One region of the Candidatus Acetatifactor stercoripullorum genome, then DNA from elsewhere that is predicted to be linked to it. Evidence: predicted binding sites of a transcription regulator. Region 1 holds the regulator's gene; each other region holds the start of a gene.
What was found. The regulator NrdR, encoded in region 1, represses ribonucleotide reductase genes. The targets are predictions, from matches to a motif close to CACAANATNTTGTG.

Region 1 (4,988 bases):
CCCATACTCTCTGCGATGCTTTCCCTTGCATCACTTATCGCCCGCTTAGCGGCAGTGCCCATGGAGTATATACTTCCCGGATTTCCATAATTTTCTGTAAAAAAAGGCAGCATAGCCTCAAGAGCCTCCGGCGCCAGTCTGGTGGCAGCCGCATTGTCCAAATATATCATAAAATCTCACCGTTTCCCGCAAATTCAAAATTAATATAGCATCGGCCAATCAGTTCTGTCAACTGTCCGGGCGGCATATAATGACAATGAAATTATAATGAGGAAAAGCTTTTCTTTGGTGTTATATGAAGCAAGGCAAAAGACACCCTCTTATCATGGGTACCTTTATTCTTACCATTACAGGCCTGATCAGCCGGATCATCGGCTTTTTTTACCGCATTTATCTCTCCAGACTGTTTGGAGAGGAGGGAATGGGCATCTATCAGCTTTTAAGTCCCGTTCTTTCCCTTTCCTTCTCCCTGACTGCAGCGGGATACCAGACGGCCATCTCCAAATTTGTGGCGGAGCGTTCTGCCAAAGAAAAAAGCCCCTCCTTCAAGCCCATGCTGGCAGGCATGAGCATCTCCATGCCTCTGTCCTTTTTATGCTGCGCCGTTATCTTCTTTTTCTCCGACTTTATCGCCGCCCGCCTGCTCTTAGAGCCAAGAACCGCTCCCATGCTGCGGATTCTGGCCTTCTCCGTGCCTCTTTCCGCCGTACATTCCTGTGTGAACGGTTATTTTTACGGCATCAAAAAGGCGGGACTGCCCGCCTTCTCCCAGCTTGTGGAGCAGCTCACCCGGGTGGGCTGTGTGTACGCAGTATCCGCCCTGGTTCTTTCCCAGGGAAAGACACCCACCATCAATGTGGCGGTTGTGGGGCTCACAGTGGGAGAATTCTTCTCCATGATCGTGTCTGTGGTCTCTATTTACTGCTGCTGCTTTCAAAAGCGTGCCGGCTCTGTCTCTGCCCCCGTGGGCGCCATTTACAAAAGTATTCTTGGGATGGCGCTGCCTCTGACCGCAAACCGCATTGTGCTCAATCTTTTACAGAGTGTGGAGTCCGTTTCCATTCCCGCAAAGCTTCGGGCATACGGCTACGACACCTCCACCGCCTTAAGCGTCTACGGCGTTCTGACAGGCATGGCCATGCCGCTTATTTTCTTTCCAAACGCCCTGACAAACTCTGTGGCTGTGCTTCTTCTGCCTCTTATATCCGAAAGCTATGCGCTGGGAAATCTGCAGGCAGTGCGCCAATCGGCTCTGCGCACCATCAAATACTGCTGCCTCCTGGGACTTTTTTGCATGTGCGGCTTTGGACTGTTTGGAAAATGGGCGGGCAATGTACTCTTTGGCAGTCCCCTGGCGGGGCATTTTATTACCACTCTTGGCTTTATCTGCCCTTTTATGTACTTGGACACCACCCTCTCCAGCATCCTTCAGGGGCTGGGCCAGGCCGGAAAAATTTTTGTCATGAATGTGATCTGTCTCTTTGTCCGTCTTGCCTTTGTGTTTTTTGCCATACCGGTTTTTGGCATCACAGGATATCTGTGGGGCATACTGGCAAGCCAGATTTTGCAGAGTCTCCTTTATCTGGGATGTCTCCACCGCTTTTTAAAACACACTTAGGGCCCTGTCCTGCACCCTTTGTGCAGCGGCAGAGCCCTTTTGCATTTCTCATTTCAGAACATTTTTTAATTCGTCCATAAAGGTGTTGATATCCTTAAACTCTCTGTACACAGAGGCAAACCGCACGTAAGCCACCGCATCCAGATCCTTCAGCTTATTCATCACAAGCTCCCCGATCACCTGGCTTGGAATCTCCTTTTCCTCCAGATTGGAAATCTCGTTTTCCACCTCATCCACAAGTCTGGTCAGCTCCTGTGCGCTCACCGGTCTCTTGTGGCAGGCGCGAAGCACTCCTGCTTCAATCTTGGAACGGTCATAGGTCTCCCTGTTGTTATCCTTTTTGATAATAATAAGCGGGATGGTTTCTACCTTTTCATAGGTGGTAAATCGCTTTCCGCACTCATCGCACACACGTCTGCGGCGTATGGAATTATTATCCTCTGCCGGCCTGGAATCAATCACCCGGGTGTTATCATGACTGCAAAACGGACATTTCATGAGCGTTCTCCTTTTTTTCTGACATTCCTTGGATTTATTATATTTTGTTTATTAATTTATGTCAACTTAAATCGTCCTCCTTAGACGCCTCCACGTTGTGGAAAAAAGCCACAGCCGCCCCGATAAGAAGCATTCCCGCCGCCCCGGACAGCCAGTCAAGGACACAGGTGCCTGCTGCCGCAAGCAAGGCAGACAGCACAAGGCAGACGCCCATGACAATCCACACATAGGATTTCTTGTGCCTGTAAACAAACACAGCCGCTATCGCTCCCAAAGCATCCGCCGCCAGAATCAGCCAGTGCCAGAAGCAGTCTGCAATATCCTTCCCACTGCTGCCAAGACCCACACCATCGCCGCCGTCCAGGCCGGTAACAGGACTCTTTTCCAAATCTCCCTCAGGCTCTGAGGCCGTATATAGCAAAGCGTAGGTGGAAAACAGCCCTGTGCGGATGGTAACCGTTCCCGCCGTCTCATCCATATCCTCCAAAAGCTCACAGGTTCCCTCGTGATTCCGAAGCACCCAGTATGTCGTCTGCTCCTTTGGCAGCTTTGGGGGAATATCCAGTACAATCTCCAATTCCTCAGATGACTCCCTTAATTTCTGCCATTCCCCTCCTCCTACTTTTTTCAGCAGAGAAATGTCAATGTAGGAGCCCAGCGTCAGCCCCTCTATCTGTCTGGCATAAGAAACCGTCTCTTCCTCCATCTGCCGTTTATCAGTCTCAGGCACTTCTGTAATCAGCTTCGTAACCACCAGACGAATCTGCGCATCCTCACCATTCTGAACCAGCTGCTGCTCCTCCTCAGTGAGCGCCGCCTGCAGCACCGTGTCAAAGGTATTTAGGATTACGCCAGTGATCACATCCCCCTGGCTCTGTCCCTGTTCATCTATGGATTCCACCGTAATCCGCACTGTCCCCTGGCCGTAGGATGCCTGCATGGGCTCTTCCACCGGCTTTCCAACTGCTTCTTCATAGGAAAGGATGCCTCCTTGGGACGGCGTCTCTTCCACGGCCGGTTCCTCCTCTAAATCCTGCGCGCCAGACTGCGTCTCGTTGTTATCTTGCGCCTGTCCGCCGTCCTGCGTCCCATTGTTATCTTGCGTCTGGCCGCCGTCCTGCGTCCCATTGTCATTTTCCGTCTGGCCGCCGTCCTCGTCCTCGGTCTCTCCGGGAGCCTCCGGCTCCTCTTCCTGTCTTGTCAGAACACGCACAGTCACTGTAGCAGCGTTCCCTGCCTGATCAACGGCAGAAATCACATAATCTCCTTCTCTCACCTCCGGGTCTAAAACCAGCTCTCCGCTTTCCTCCAGAGTGATCTCTTCTCCGTTCACGGTAACCTTTTCCAGATAGCTGTCCGCAATCACCGCCGTCTGCTTCTCATAATAGGTCTCTCCATCCGTCACGCCGGTGATGGATGGCGGCGTCAGGTCAAGCACCAGCCCGTCAGAACCTGCGTAGGAAATATTTCCTGCCTGGTCCTGCGCTTTTGCATAAATCACATACTGCTTTTCCTCCTCTATGGAGAAGGTTCCGGCATACGGGGTCCATCCCGTGAAGGCCTCCAGCTCCTCCAGACTCATTCCCTCCTCCGACAGGTAATAAGATACTTCCTTGATGCCGCTTCCCATATCCCGGGCAGTGATTTCCACATCCTGGGTATCCTTGAAAAACAGACCAAAGGTAATGGTATTCAAAAGCTTTTTCCAGACAGAATCCTGAATGGAAATGGCAGCCTCCGGCGGGGTAACATCCCCAACTCCCGTTACCTCCACACGCAGATCTCCGGTAATGCCGGTGATCAGATACGCTCCCTCCTCCGGCTCCGTAAGGCTGCCCCTCGTGCCGTCCTCTAAGGAAACGGCAAAGTCCTCCATCCGGGAATAGCCCTCCAAAAGAGTAAACAGGAGCATTACGCTTCCATCATGGCCCGCCGTCCCGTCAAAGCCCTCCGCAAATTCCAGGCTGTAGCCCGTCTGAGCATCCGGCAGCGTCACCGTATACTTTCCTCCCGGCGCAATGGTCACTGTGACAGGATCAGAGGGCTTATATTCCGCCGTCTCTTTAAACCGCACCTGGTATTCTCCGTCCGAAAGGCCGGATAAGGTTCCTTCCGCAAACCGGTCCGCCGGAAAATCCTGGTACGCTCCTTCCGTTCCCGCACGATACTCCATGGCGTCAAAATCAAGCCCGTGCATCTGGCCGTCGTTCTTATTATCTATGGTCTCATCGGTGTGGGTAATGCCCTTTGGAGTCTCCCTGGTCTTTTTCTCCACCGCTTCCGTCTGCGGGGTCTCCAGGGTGCCCATAAACAATCCCGTGCCCGCAGCCTGTGCCAAAATGCCATAGCCGAAATCCTCTGTGGTCAGCTGGTAGGTGTCGCTGTCCGCGCCGGAAATCTGCTGTCTGGTCCCTCCGTCGTCCACCCGGTACCACTGCCAGTCCACTGTCGCCCCGTCCGGAGCAAGGCCGCTGTCATTTACCGTAAGGACACTGCCGATAACCGCATCCCCCTCTATGAGAATAGAACCGGACAGATACGCCCGCACCGCCTCCGTGGGCTGGGACACAAGCTCTCCCTTAAAATCCTGCGCCGTCACGCGCACCCCAAGCTTTTTGCCGATATCTGCGTCTGTCAGGATGTATGTGCTTTGCTCCGCTCCTTCTATGTCCTGATTCTGCTGGGATGTATCCCCCGCATAATACCACTGGTACTGCAAAGACGCTCCCCCAGGGGTACCTGCTGTCTGGGCGGTTAAGGTGCTGCCGGAAACAGCAGTTCCATTTATGCCAGCTGTGCCGGTGATGCTTTCCCGGGAATAATAAAGATCAATCTCAAGGCTCCCGTCAGCAAGCACCTGTGCCTGCTCCAC
Region 2 (4,988 bases), on a different contig from region 1:
CTTCGCCCTTGCTCATGAAGCACGCTCGTCAAATCCACGGATTTTCATGCGAGCATGAAAATCCGTGGGCTTGACTCGCTTATGTCACATACTTTTCCGTTCGGCGATTTCTGCCATTTTGGCGTCGTTGAGTCTGGTGTCGCCGTGTACACGGGAATAGGACAGATAACCGTTCATCCGGTCTATTTTTGTCAGATTGCGGCTGCCGCACTTGGGGCAGACGTCCATTTCGAGTTCCTGGTGTCCGCAGTCGTCACAGTAAGCAAGGGAAAGATTAACGCCCTCGTAAAAGCCCATATCCATAGCCCGGCGGATCAGTGTCTTGATGGCCTCCAGATTATAGTCGATGGGATATTTCACATACTGGATTTTCCCTCCGTTGCTCAGGTTCCAGAAACGGTTCTCCAAATCCTGCTTCTGAATGGGCGTGATATCCTCCGTCACATGGCAGTGGAAGCTGTTGCTCACATACTCTCTGTCGGAAACGCCCTCCACAATGCCGTATTTTTTGCGGAATTGCTTTACCTGCAGGCCGCAGAGGTTTTCTGCCGGCGTGCCGTAGATGGCATAGAGATGCCCGTCCTGTTCCTTAAATTCATTGACCCTTTTATTGATATGCTCCAATACCTCGATGGCAAAGGCGCCATCCTCCACCAAAGATTTCCCATTGTAAAGCTCCTGCAGCTCATTGAGGGCAGTAATGCCAAAGCTTGCAGTTGCAGATTTCAGCAAAGGTTTGATCTTATCAGACAGCTTTAGGTGTCCGCCCAAGAAGCCTCCCTCGCAGTACGCAAGAGGATTGGTGGATGCCCGCATTTCTCCCAGATACGCATAGGTGCGGATATGAAGCTGACGGATCAGGTTCAGATAATAGTCCAGCACCTCATAGAAATCCCGGCTCTCCTTTCTGGCCTTTGCCAGAATCATGGGCAGGTGCAGCGACACCGCGCCCACATTGAATCTTCCCACAAAAACAGGAGTGTCCTCATCGTCTGCGGGGTGCATTCCGCCTCTCTCATACCAGGGGGACAAAAAGGCACGGCATCCCATGGGAGACACAATTTTTCCGTACTGCTTGTACATGCTGGCCACATATCCCTTTCCGGTAAGGCTGAGCCAGTCCGGATACATGGTCTTTGAGGAGCATTTTACCCCAGCCTCAAACACATCCTCCAGGGGCTTTCCAGGCCCGTGAAGATTCTCATCATACAAAAATACGATTTTAGGAAACAGCACAGGCTTCTTGCACTCCTTTTTGCCCTGGCCGCCCCTGCGCACATTCAGCATTGTAATGGTGGCAAGCTTTGCAAACCTGCCCGTTCCCGTTCCGGCCGTCACCGTGATAAAGGGATAATCTCCCCGGCTGCTTGCCACTGTGTTGAATTTATACTCCCAGCCCTGGAAGCCCTGTTCAAATTCTCTGACCACATCCTTGTAAGCCTCTTCCTCCGCCCTCTCCTGACTGATTCCAAGGCCCGTGTACTTTTCAATGCCCCGTCTGTAGGATTTCTCCGCATAGGGCTCTAAAATCAAGTCCACGCTGGGCACCGTAAAGCCGCCGTACTGCTGGCTTGCGGCGCTGAGCACAATATCCCCAATCACATCGAAGGCCACATCCAGAGTCTTGGGCTCGTTATACCAGATATTTCCCATCTCAAAGCCGCCCGTCAAAACGCTCTGCACGTCAAAGAGACAGCAGTTCATGGTATCCCTTCTTGCCGACATATCGTGCACATAAATGTAGCCGTCCCTGCAGGCCTGTATCTCCTCTGTGGTCATAAAAAATTTCTGATACAGCTCCTTGTTGAGCTGGTTAAAAATCAGGCTCCTTTTGGTGGATACCAGCGCGGAATCTGTGTTGGCATTCTCCTTGTCGCCGATATACATGATGGACTGGCTCTTCTTATACACATCGTCCAGCATGCGCACAAAATCCTGCTTGTAATTGCGGTAATCCCGGTAGCTTTTGGCAACCACGGGCTTTACCTGCTCCAAGGCGCTTTCTACAATATTGTGCATAATGGGAATCGGAATTTCATCTGCCTCAAGCTCGTCTACCTTATCCACAACATACTGGCAGATATGTCTTTTCTCTTCGTCCGTAAATTTTGTCAAGGCCCGGTATGCGCTTTTTCCCACAGCGTTAATCACCTTCTGAACGTTAAAAGCTTCCCGGCTTCCATCCTTTTTAATTACATAGACATCCTTTAACGGTCTGTATTCTGCACCGTAATTTTCATTTTCCGTACCTGTCTGTTCCAAACTACTGATCATATACTCCATTCCCTTCATCTGTTTCGGCCCGCTTCAACACTATATGTTGTGTTCCTTATTTTTAACAGGCAATATATTGTGTGCGTGTATAATATAGTATAAAAAAGAATCCTCCGGATGTCAACGTGGAAGGGACATGAAAAATATACAAAAAGACACCTGAAATTTAGGTGCCTTTTTTGTGAAAAATGCTTGACATTACTTTTACAAGCTTTTTACATCCCTCCGGCACTCAAAATTCCGCTCTTTTTTACACATTCCAAAGCCTCCTCTATTTCCGTCACAGGAAGCACCAGCGCAAACCTTACATGCCCTTTGCCCAGCTCTCCGAAGCTGCTTCCCGGCGTACAGAGCACTCCCGTTTTTTCCAAAAGCTCCATGACAAATTTTACATCATCCGAAAAGCCCTCAGGTATCTTTGCCCAGGCAAACATAGTTCCCTGGCTTCTCTCAAAGGGCCATCCCAATTTTGTAAAGCCGTCGCAGAGAGCGTTTCTGCGCCGTTCATATTCCCTGCACTGCTCCTTTACCATATGATCCGGTCCCGTCAGGGCCGCAATGGCTCCGTACTGCACCGGCAGAAAGGTTCCATAGTCAATCTGGGACCGGAGCTTTTTGAAATTCTGCACCACTGTCCGGTTTCCCACAAGGAAAGCCATTCTGGCCCCTGTGTAGTTGAAGGACTTAGAGAGAGAATAAAACTCTGCCGCCACTTCCTTTGCCCCGGGGAACCACAAAATAGACTTTCCCGTCCTGCCGTCAAATATAATATCCGAATACGCATTGTCGTGGAGCAAAAAAATCTCATTTTCCGCCGCCCAGGGTATCAGTTTCTCATAAAAGGAATCCGGCGCAGCCTTGCCCACCGGATTTAAAGGATAGGACACGATCATAAATTTAGCTCTGTGGCCATACCTCTTTCCCAAATCCTCCAAATCCGGCAGGTAATCATTCTCCCTTGTGAGCCGGTATTTTTCAATTTTTGCACCTGCAAGCGCCGGGCCTATGGCAAAAATAGGATAACCCGGGTCCGGCACAAGCACAATATCTCCCGGGTCCGCAAGGGTAAGCCCGATATGGGCGATGCCCTCCTGGGAGCCATACACACTCATGATTTCCTCCGGTGAAAGCGTCACGCCGTATCTGCTTTGATACCGGTCAATCACCGCCTGGGTAAGCTGTGGCAGGTCCGAAAGCGCATACTTATAATTTTCCGGAATGGCCGCCGCTTTTGCCACCGCATCCATAACGTGCTCCGGAGGCTGAAAGTCCGGCGTGCCCACGCTGAAATTGTAAACCTTTCTCCCCGAGGCCGCATATACCTTCTTCTTTTCGTCCAGCACCTGAAAAATTCCCGCTTCAAATGCCTCCATTCTCTGGGCAGGATGAATCTCCATGACAAATTCCTTCTTTCCCTCTTATTCTTTCCCCTGATGGGGTTCTCCATTCAAAATAGCCAAAAGCCAGGCTCTGTATTTTTCCTTTACTGCTTCTGGTCCCACGATTCTGGCCTCCTGGCCGATCCCCGCAAGCCAGCCGAAAAACTGCCCGCTGACTGCCACCCGGACACGGATGTGAAACTGTCCATCCTCCAAAGGGCGGATGGACGATTCCCTGCCGAAGCGATCCAGCACCACACCGGCCAGCCGGTTGGGAAACGCAAGGGTCACGCTCTCCTCCTGTCCGGCAAACATGCCGAAGGTCTGGTTCACGTAAGATGCAAGGTCCATATCCGCAAATTGGCGGACGCCCTCCCGTTTCGCATCCAGCACCTTCACATTCCCCATTTTATCCACTCTGTAATGCTTCATGATTTTATCCTCACCGTCAAATGCGGCAAGGTAATAATTTTCCTCACGCCAGATCAAGGCCAAGGGACTTACCTGCTTGTCCCCGTTTTTCCTCGGCACAAGCTCCTTTTGCAGATTCCAGTCCAGATAAGTAAAGGAAATCTTTTTATTCTCCTGAATGGCGCGGTGGATATTGTCCACATTATAATAAATGCTTTCATTCTCCGTTTTCACCCGCCCGGCCACATAAACCTGCCTCTGCAGCTTGCCCGCGTCATATTTTCCGGCCATGCGCTCCAGCTTGCCGATCAGCTCCCTGGACTTTTTTGTGGTAATAAACCGTGAAGACTGCACTGCGTCAACCAAAAGCTTTAATTCCGCCAGCTCAAATTCACGCTCCGCCAGGTAATAGCCTCCGCCCTGTCGGCTGTGAACCTGAATGATATCATATCCAAAATCACACAGCTTGGAGATATCGTCGTAAATACTCTTGCGCTCCGAATGGATTCCCTGAGCCTCCAGCCTCTCTATCAGCTCCGAGGTGCTCATGGGATGGTCCTCGTCCGTATTTTCCGCAAGAAACTTCATTATGTACAAAAGCTTCAGCTTTTGTCCCGATGATTTTGCCATTTTACTCCCCATTCCCAGGCGCAGCGTAGGAATCGCGCAATAGAATATCATAAATCTGATGCAGATCGCTTATTTCATAGTCCGGTAAAAGCTCAGAGGTATTTAAGGTTCCCTCCGGGCGGTACCAGCAGGTGGATATCCCCGCCAGAAAGCCGCCCTTGATATCGCTGGAAAGAGAATCTCCCACAATCAGAATTTTCTTCTTATCCTTTTCCTGCACATGAGAAAGGCAGTAATCAAAGAATGCCTTGTGAGGCTTTGGCGCTCCTATGTTTTCAGAGATAAAGAGCCCAT
Region 3 (4,988 bases), on a different contig from region 1:
CGTTGATCTGTATCTCACCGTCAAAGCCGCACACATGGCAGTAATCAGACTTGGTGTTAAACTCTCCGTACTGGATATTGTCATAAATAAACCGGATCAGCTCCTCTAAGGCTTCCAGATTATTGTTCAGATTTGGAATTTCCACATAGGAAATCGCCCCGCCCAGAGACTTATTCTGGAATTCGCTCTCAAAGGTAAATTTTGTAAAGGCATCAATATTTTCCCGCACATCCACATGGTAGGAATTGGTATAATACCCCTTATCCGTTACATTTTCAATGTCGCCGAATTTCTCCCGGTCAATTCTTGCAAAGCGGTAGCAGAGAGTTTCCGCAGGCGTGCCGTAAAGACTAAAGCCGATGCCCGTCTCTTCCTTCCATCTTGCCGCCGTCTCCTGCATATAATCCATCACCTTCATGGCAAATTCTTTTCCCTCCGGCTTTGTGTGGCTGCAGCCCTTCATGAGATAGGTGGTCTCGTAAAGCCCAATGTAGCCGAGAGACATGGTGGAATAGCCGCCATGGAGATATTTATCTATCTTTTCGCCCTTTTTCAGCCTTGCAATGGCGCCGTACTGCCAGTGGATGGGACTTACGTCGGATACAGTGCCCTCAAGGGCCTTGTGTCTGCACATTAACGCCTCGTAGCACAGCTGAAGCCTCTCCTCCAAAATCTCCCAGAATACTTTCTCATCGCCCTTTGCCAGAATTCCGATCTGAGGGAGGTTTAAGCTTACCACACCCTGGTTAAAACGGCCCTCCCATTTATAATTTCCGTTTTCGTCCTTCCAGGGAGACAAAAAGGAACGGCAGCCCATGCAGGAGAACACATTTCCCTCATAGTTTTCCCGCATTTTCTTGGCAGAGATATAGTCAGGGTACATCCTCTTTGCGGAGCATCTGGCTGCAAGGTGCGTCACATAATCGTATTTGCCGCCCTTGAGACAGTTATTTTCATCCAGCACATAAACCAGCTTAGGAAACGCAGGGGTCACATAAACCCCTTTCTCATTCTTGGTTCCCTGCAGGCGCTGGGTGAGAATCTCCTCAATAATCTGCACCGTCTCCTCCACATATTCATCCTCCTCGTCAATGTGAAGAAATAAGGTCACAAAGGGAGACTGGCCATTTGTGGTCATCAGCGTGTTAATCTGATACTGTATGGTCTGCACACCGCTTCTGAGCTCATCCCGAAGGCGTATATCCACGATTTTTTTCTTCGCCTGAGCATCCAGGCTGTCCCCAAATTCCTGGTCCAGCTGCTGTTCAAACTTCAGCCTGCTTTTGCGCAGATACTTTCCCAGATGCTTTATGTTCACAGACTGTCCCCCGTACTGATTGCTGGCCACCGCCGCAATAATCTGTGTCGTTACGGTGCAGGCCACCTGAAAGCTCTTGGGTGACTCGATCAGCTTGCCGTTGATAGAAGTTCCGTTGTCCAGCATATCCTGAATATTGATCAGACAGCAGTTGAAAATCGGCTGAATGAAATAATCCGCATCGTGAAAATGAATGGCGCCGTTTTCGTGGGCTAACGCAATATGCTCCGGCAGAAGCAGACGCCTGGTCACATCCCTGGATACCTCTCCTGCAATATAGTCCCGCTGGGTGGAAGCAAGCCTTGTGTTTTTGTTGGAGTTTTCTTCCGCAAGCTCCTTGTTCTCATTCCGAATCAGCTTCAGAATGGATTCATCGGTAGTGTTGGATTTGCGCAGCAGGCTTCTCTGATAGCGGTACACGATATATTTCTTGGCAAGCGTATATTTATTGTGGCTTACCAGCCGCTCCTCAATCATATCCTGCACATGCTCCACCGTCAGAAGCTCTTTCCCTTCCTGCTTCACATCGTCCAGGATTTCCCCGATCAATTCCTCCTCCGCACGATATTCCTTCTCCACTTCATTGTTGGCCTTCTGAATGGCCGCCACAATCTTTTCTTCCTCGTACGGCACAATACGCCCGTCTCTTTTCTGTATCCTCATAAGCATCCTCTTTCCTCTACCGTGTACACATCACATAAACGATGGCCGTATGGGGATACAAGCCTCCCGTACGACCACCTGCGCGCCATTTTCCGGCAAAACAAACACCCAAAAAATCGCACAATATTTTGTGTATCACTTCGAAACTCACACCTATATCTTGTATTTCATTATAATCGGATGCAGAATAAATTGCAAGGGCTTTTTTATTCCTATCAATAATAGTATCCTCTTCCGCCGCAGCACATACCGCCTCCGCCGCAGCAGAGATTACAGATCAGATTTGCAATGCACAGCTTTAAGCAGATATTGCCGCCTCCCATGGAGGGATAACCGTACGCCGCCTGCCGCCTGGAATACCAGGTGCCTCCGTTTTCAAACTGATATACCAGATTCTGGTAATCTGCATTCCCAGGCTCCAGGGCCGCCGCCTTTTTGGCGTGTTCTAAAGCAGCCACATTATTGCCAAGCCCCGCGTGGGCTATGGCGCTGTAATAGTACCATCTTGCCCCCCGCTCATGCTGCCCCATGCTATCCAGCGCATTCCTGGCCTCTTTATAATATCCGTTCCGCACATAATTGCCGGCCGCCCGCAGATGAGGCTCCTCCTCATAGCCTGCGCTCTGTCCCTGGTCCCCAAAGCCGCCGAAGCCTCCAAAGGGGCCATAGCCGAAACCGCCTCCGCCATAGCCGCCTCCGCCGTAGCTGCCGCCTCCTCCCGTACCGCCATAGCTGTAGCCCTCTGTGCGCTCCTTCATAATCTGCTGGTATGCCGCCTGTATCTCCTTAAACTTTTCTTCCGCCTGGGCCTTATTAGGATTGTTGATATTGGCGTCCGGATGATACTTGCGGCTCAGAGCCTTATATGCTTTTTTGATTTCCTCCTCGGAAGCGTCTCTGCTTACTCCGAGAACCTTATACGGATCATTCATTCTTTTTCTCCACAGCCGCCCTTCTCTTTTCTCTCACCGCTTCATACCGGCACCACACTCCGGAATATAAAATATTTCTCAAAATTTCCACGTTCTCTAAAATAGGCAGCCTCTCAAATTCCTTGCAGCACTCTGACATCATCATGGTCAAAATCGTCCTGCATTCTTCCTCAAAGTCCGGTTCGTTGTACATCCTTTTTAAAGGATTAAAGTTATTTTTCCGGATATCCTCTTCAATATCCTCATACGCATCTAACAGATAAATAAATTTTCCCAGGAAAAACCCAAAACGGCCCAGCCCTTCGCTCCACTCGTCCTCTCTGCAGACAAAAATTCCGGCCATAATCTTTCCGAACAATCCCGCCATGGTGTCAATATCCCCATTTCCCGTCTTTTCCGCATCATAAAAATCATGCATCAAAAGACAGATATTTCTCACCTTTGCGGCATAAGTTTCCTTTACGCCCTTGCTTTTTCCCTCCAGCATTTTGCCGTATGCAAGCTTCCAGAGCTTTCTTTCATCCTCCCAGTCATCCTGACATTTATAGAGTGTCAAAAGCACGTTCATATCCGCCGCATACTCTGTAAAGAGATTGGTTCTGATTTCATGCTTCTCAAAGGGATGGGCGATACATCGGCACTCACCCGTCTGTGTCTGTGGCTCATAAAGTCCTGTAAACAGCATGAGTAAAAAGGTCATATCATAGCTCAGTGAAAGCTGGCCCGTTATACCGTACTTCTCCTTCAGCTTGCGGCAGAGGCCGCAATAATAGGAATGGTATATATCAAACTCTTTAAATTTCATTTCGGCTTTGTTAACTATGATATATCCAAACATGAAACTGCCTCCCTGTCAACTCTTTTTGATAAATTCCGTCCCGCATTTCCTACACCTTATGGCGATTCTGCCCTTTCCCCTGGGAACCCGTATCTTCTGCCTGCAGTTAGGACATCTGTAAATATGATACTCCTTAAGCTGCTTCCATTCCCTTTTCTTTTTCTGGAAAAAGCCTCTGACCTTCATCTCTTTTTTCAGATACCACTGGTTTTCTGCACTGCGCTTGGCAATATTCCGGGAAAACATGCGGAAATACACATAAATCATCAAAGCAAGCGCAAACAGGTAAAAAAGGTTTCCTCCAAAAAAGGAAATCACCAGACACACAAGGGCCGCGATCATTAAAAACTGATTCAATCTGTCGCTGCCATAGCGTCCCCACATAAATCTCTGCAATTTTTCTCTCATTTTTTTCCTTCCCGTCCGTTAAAGCGGACATCCTTCCATCGTTTCCTGTCCGAAAAAGCCTTCAGGACTTTATACATGTCTCCAGAATATCAGCACACCGTTCAATTCCAAGCAGGCCGCTGTCTAAAACAATATGGTAATTTTGACTGTTTTTCCAGTCCTTCCCGGTGTTGGCCCGATAATAGCCGCTTCTGCGCCTGTCTGCCCTCTTTAACGCCTCGGAGGCCTTCTGGGCGGGAATCCCATATGTGTCCACCGCTCTTTTTTTACGGAATGCGTCGTCCGCATGAATAAAGACCCGGAGCACATCCTCCCGCTCTCTCAGGGAATGGGCGGCGCATCTCCCCACCACAACAGCAGGGGTCTGCGTGAGCTTTTGTATGATTTTTGATTCCGTCAAAAACAGCCTGCTCTCCAAGGACAGCGAACTGCCCTGGGAGATAGAGTCTCCCTTTCCCAGGTTTGCCATCACATACATGGAATACATAAAGCTTCCTGTAGACTTTTCCTCCAAATCCTCCAGATAATGCTCCGGCTGTCCCAGCTCCTTGGCAGCCATGGCAAGAATTTCACGCCCATAACAGGGTATCCCCAGACGTTTTGCCGTCCTTTGTCCGATCTCCTGCCCGGCGCTGGCATACTCCCGTTCTATGGCTATAATGTGATATTTCATATTTCCTCTCATTCTGCCGCGTGAGCGGCTTTGTAATCAGTACGCGTTTCTTTGTGTATGATCAATGTTACGATGCAAACTGGCTGTTGTACAGATCGGCATAAAAGCCTCCCTTTTCCAAAAGCTCCTTGTGATTTCCGCTCTCGATGATGTCCC

Region 2: nrdD (anaerobic ribonucleoside-triphosphate reductase) is a predicted target of NrdR. The motif match lies at 2,312-2,325, and genes of this name have one in related genera.
Region 3: nrdD (anaerobic ribonucleoside-triphosphate reductase) is a predicted target of NrdR. The motif match lies at 2,101-2,114, and genes of this name have one in related genera.

The regions. Positions count from the first base shown of each region.
Region 1 covers NZ_CALWMU010000008.1:40,574-45,561, reverse strand. The annotation lists gene nifS (cysteine desulfurase NifS) at 1-170, opposite strand, end outside; gene SHK35_RS03815 (putative polysaccharide biosynthesis protein) at 326-1,618, shown strand; gene nrdR (transcriptional regulator NrdR) at 1,667-2,116, opposite strand; gene SHK35_RS03805 (InlB B-repeat-containing protein) at 2,178-4,988, opposite strand, start outside.
Region 2 covers NZ_CALWMU010000009.1:5,394-10,381, forward strand. The annotation lists gene nrdD (anaerobic ribonucleoside-triphosphate reductase) at 85-2,274, opposite strand; gene SHK35_RS04055 (pyridoxal phosphate-dependent aminotransferase) at 2,490-3,671, opposite strand; gene SHK35_RS04060 (helix-turn-helix transcriptional regulator) at 3,693-4,694, opposite strand; gene SHK35_RS04065 (YjjG family noncanonical pyrimidine nucleotidase) at 4,696-4,988, opposite strand, start outside.
Region 3 covers NZ_CALWMU010000001.1:127,573-132,560, reverse strand. The annotation lists gene nrdD (anaerobic ribonucleoside-triphosphate reductase) at 1-1,981, opposite strand, end outside; gene SHK35_RS00605 (J domain-containing protein) at 2,197-2,913, opposite strand; gene SHK35_RS00600 (DUF5685 family protein) at 2,906-3,751, opposite strand; gene SHK35_RS00595 (hypothetical protein) at 3,767-4,159, opposite strand; gene SHK35_RS00590 (cytidylate kinase-like family protein) at 4,221-4,832, opposite strand; gene SHK35_RS00585 (ABC transporter ATP-binding protein) at 4,900-4,988, opposite strand, start outside.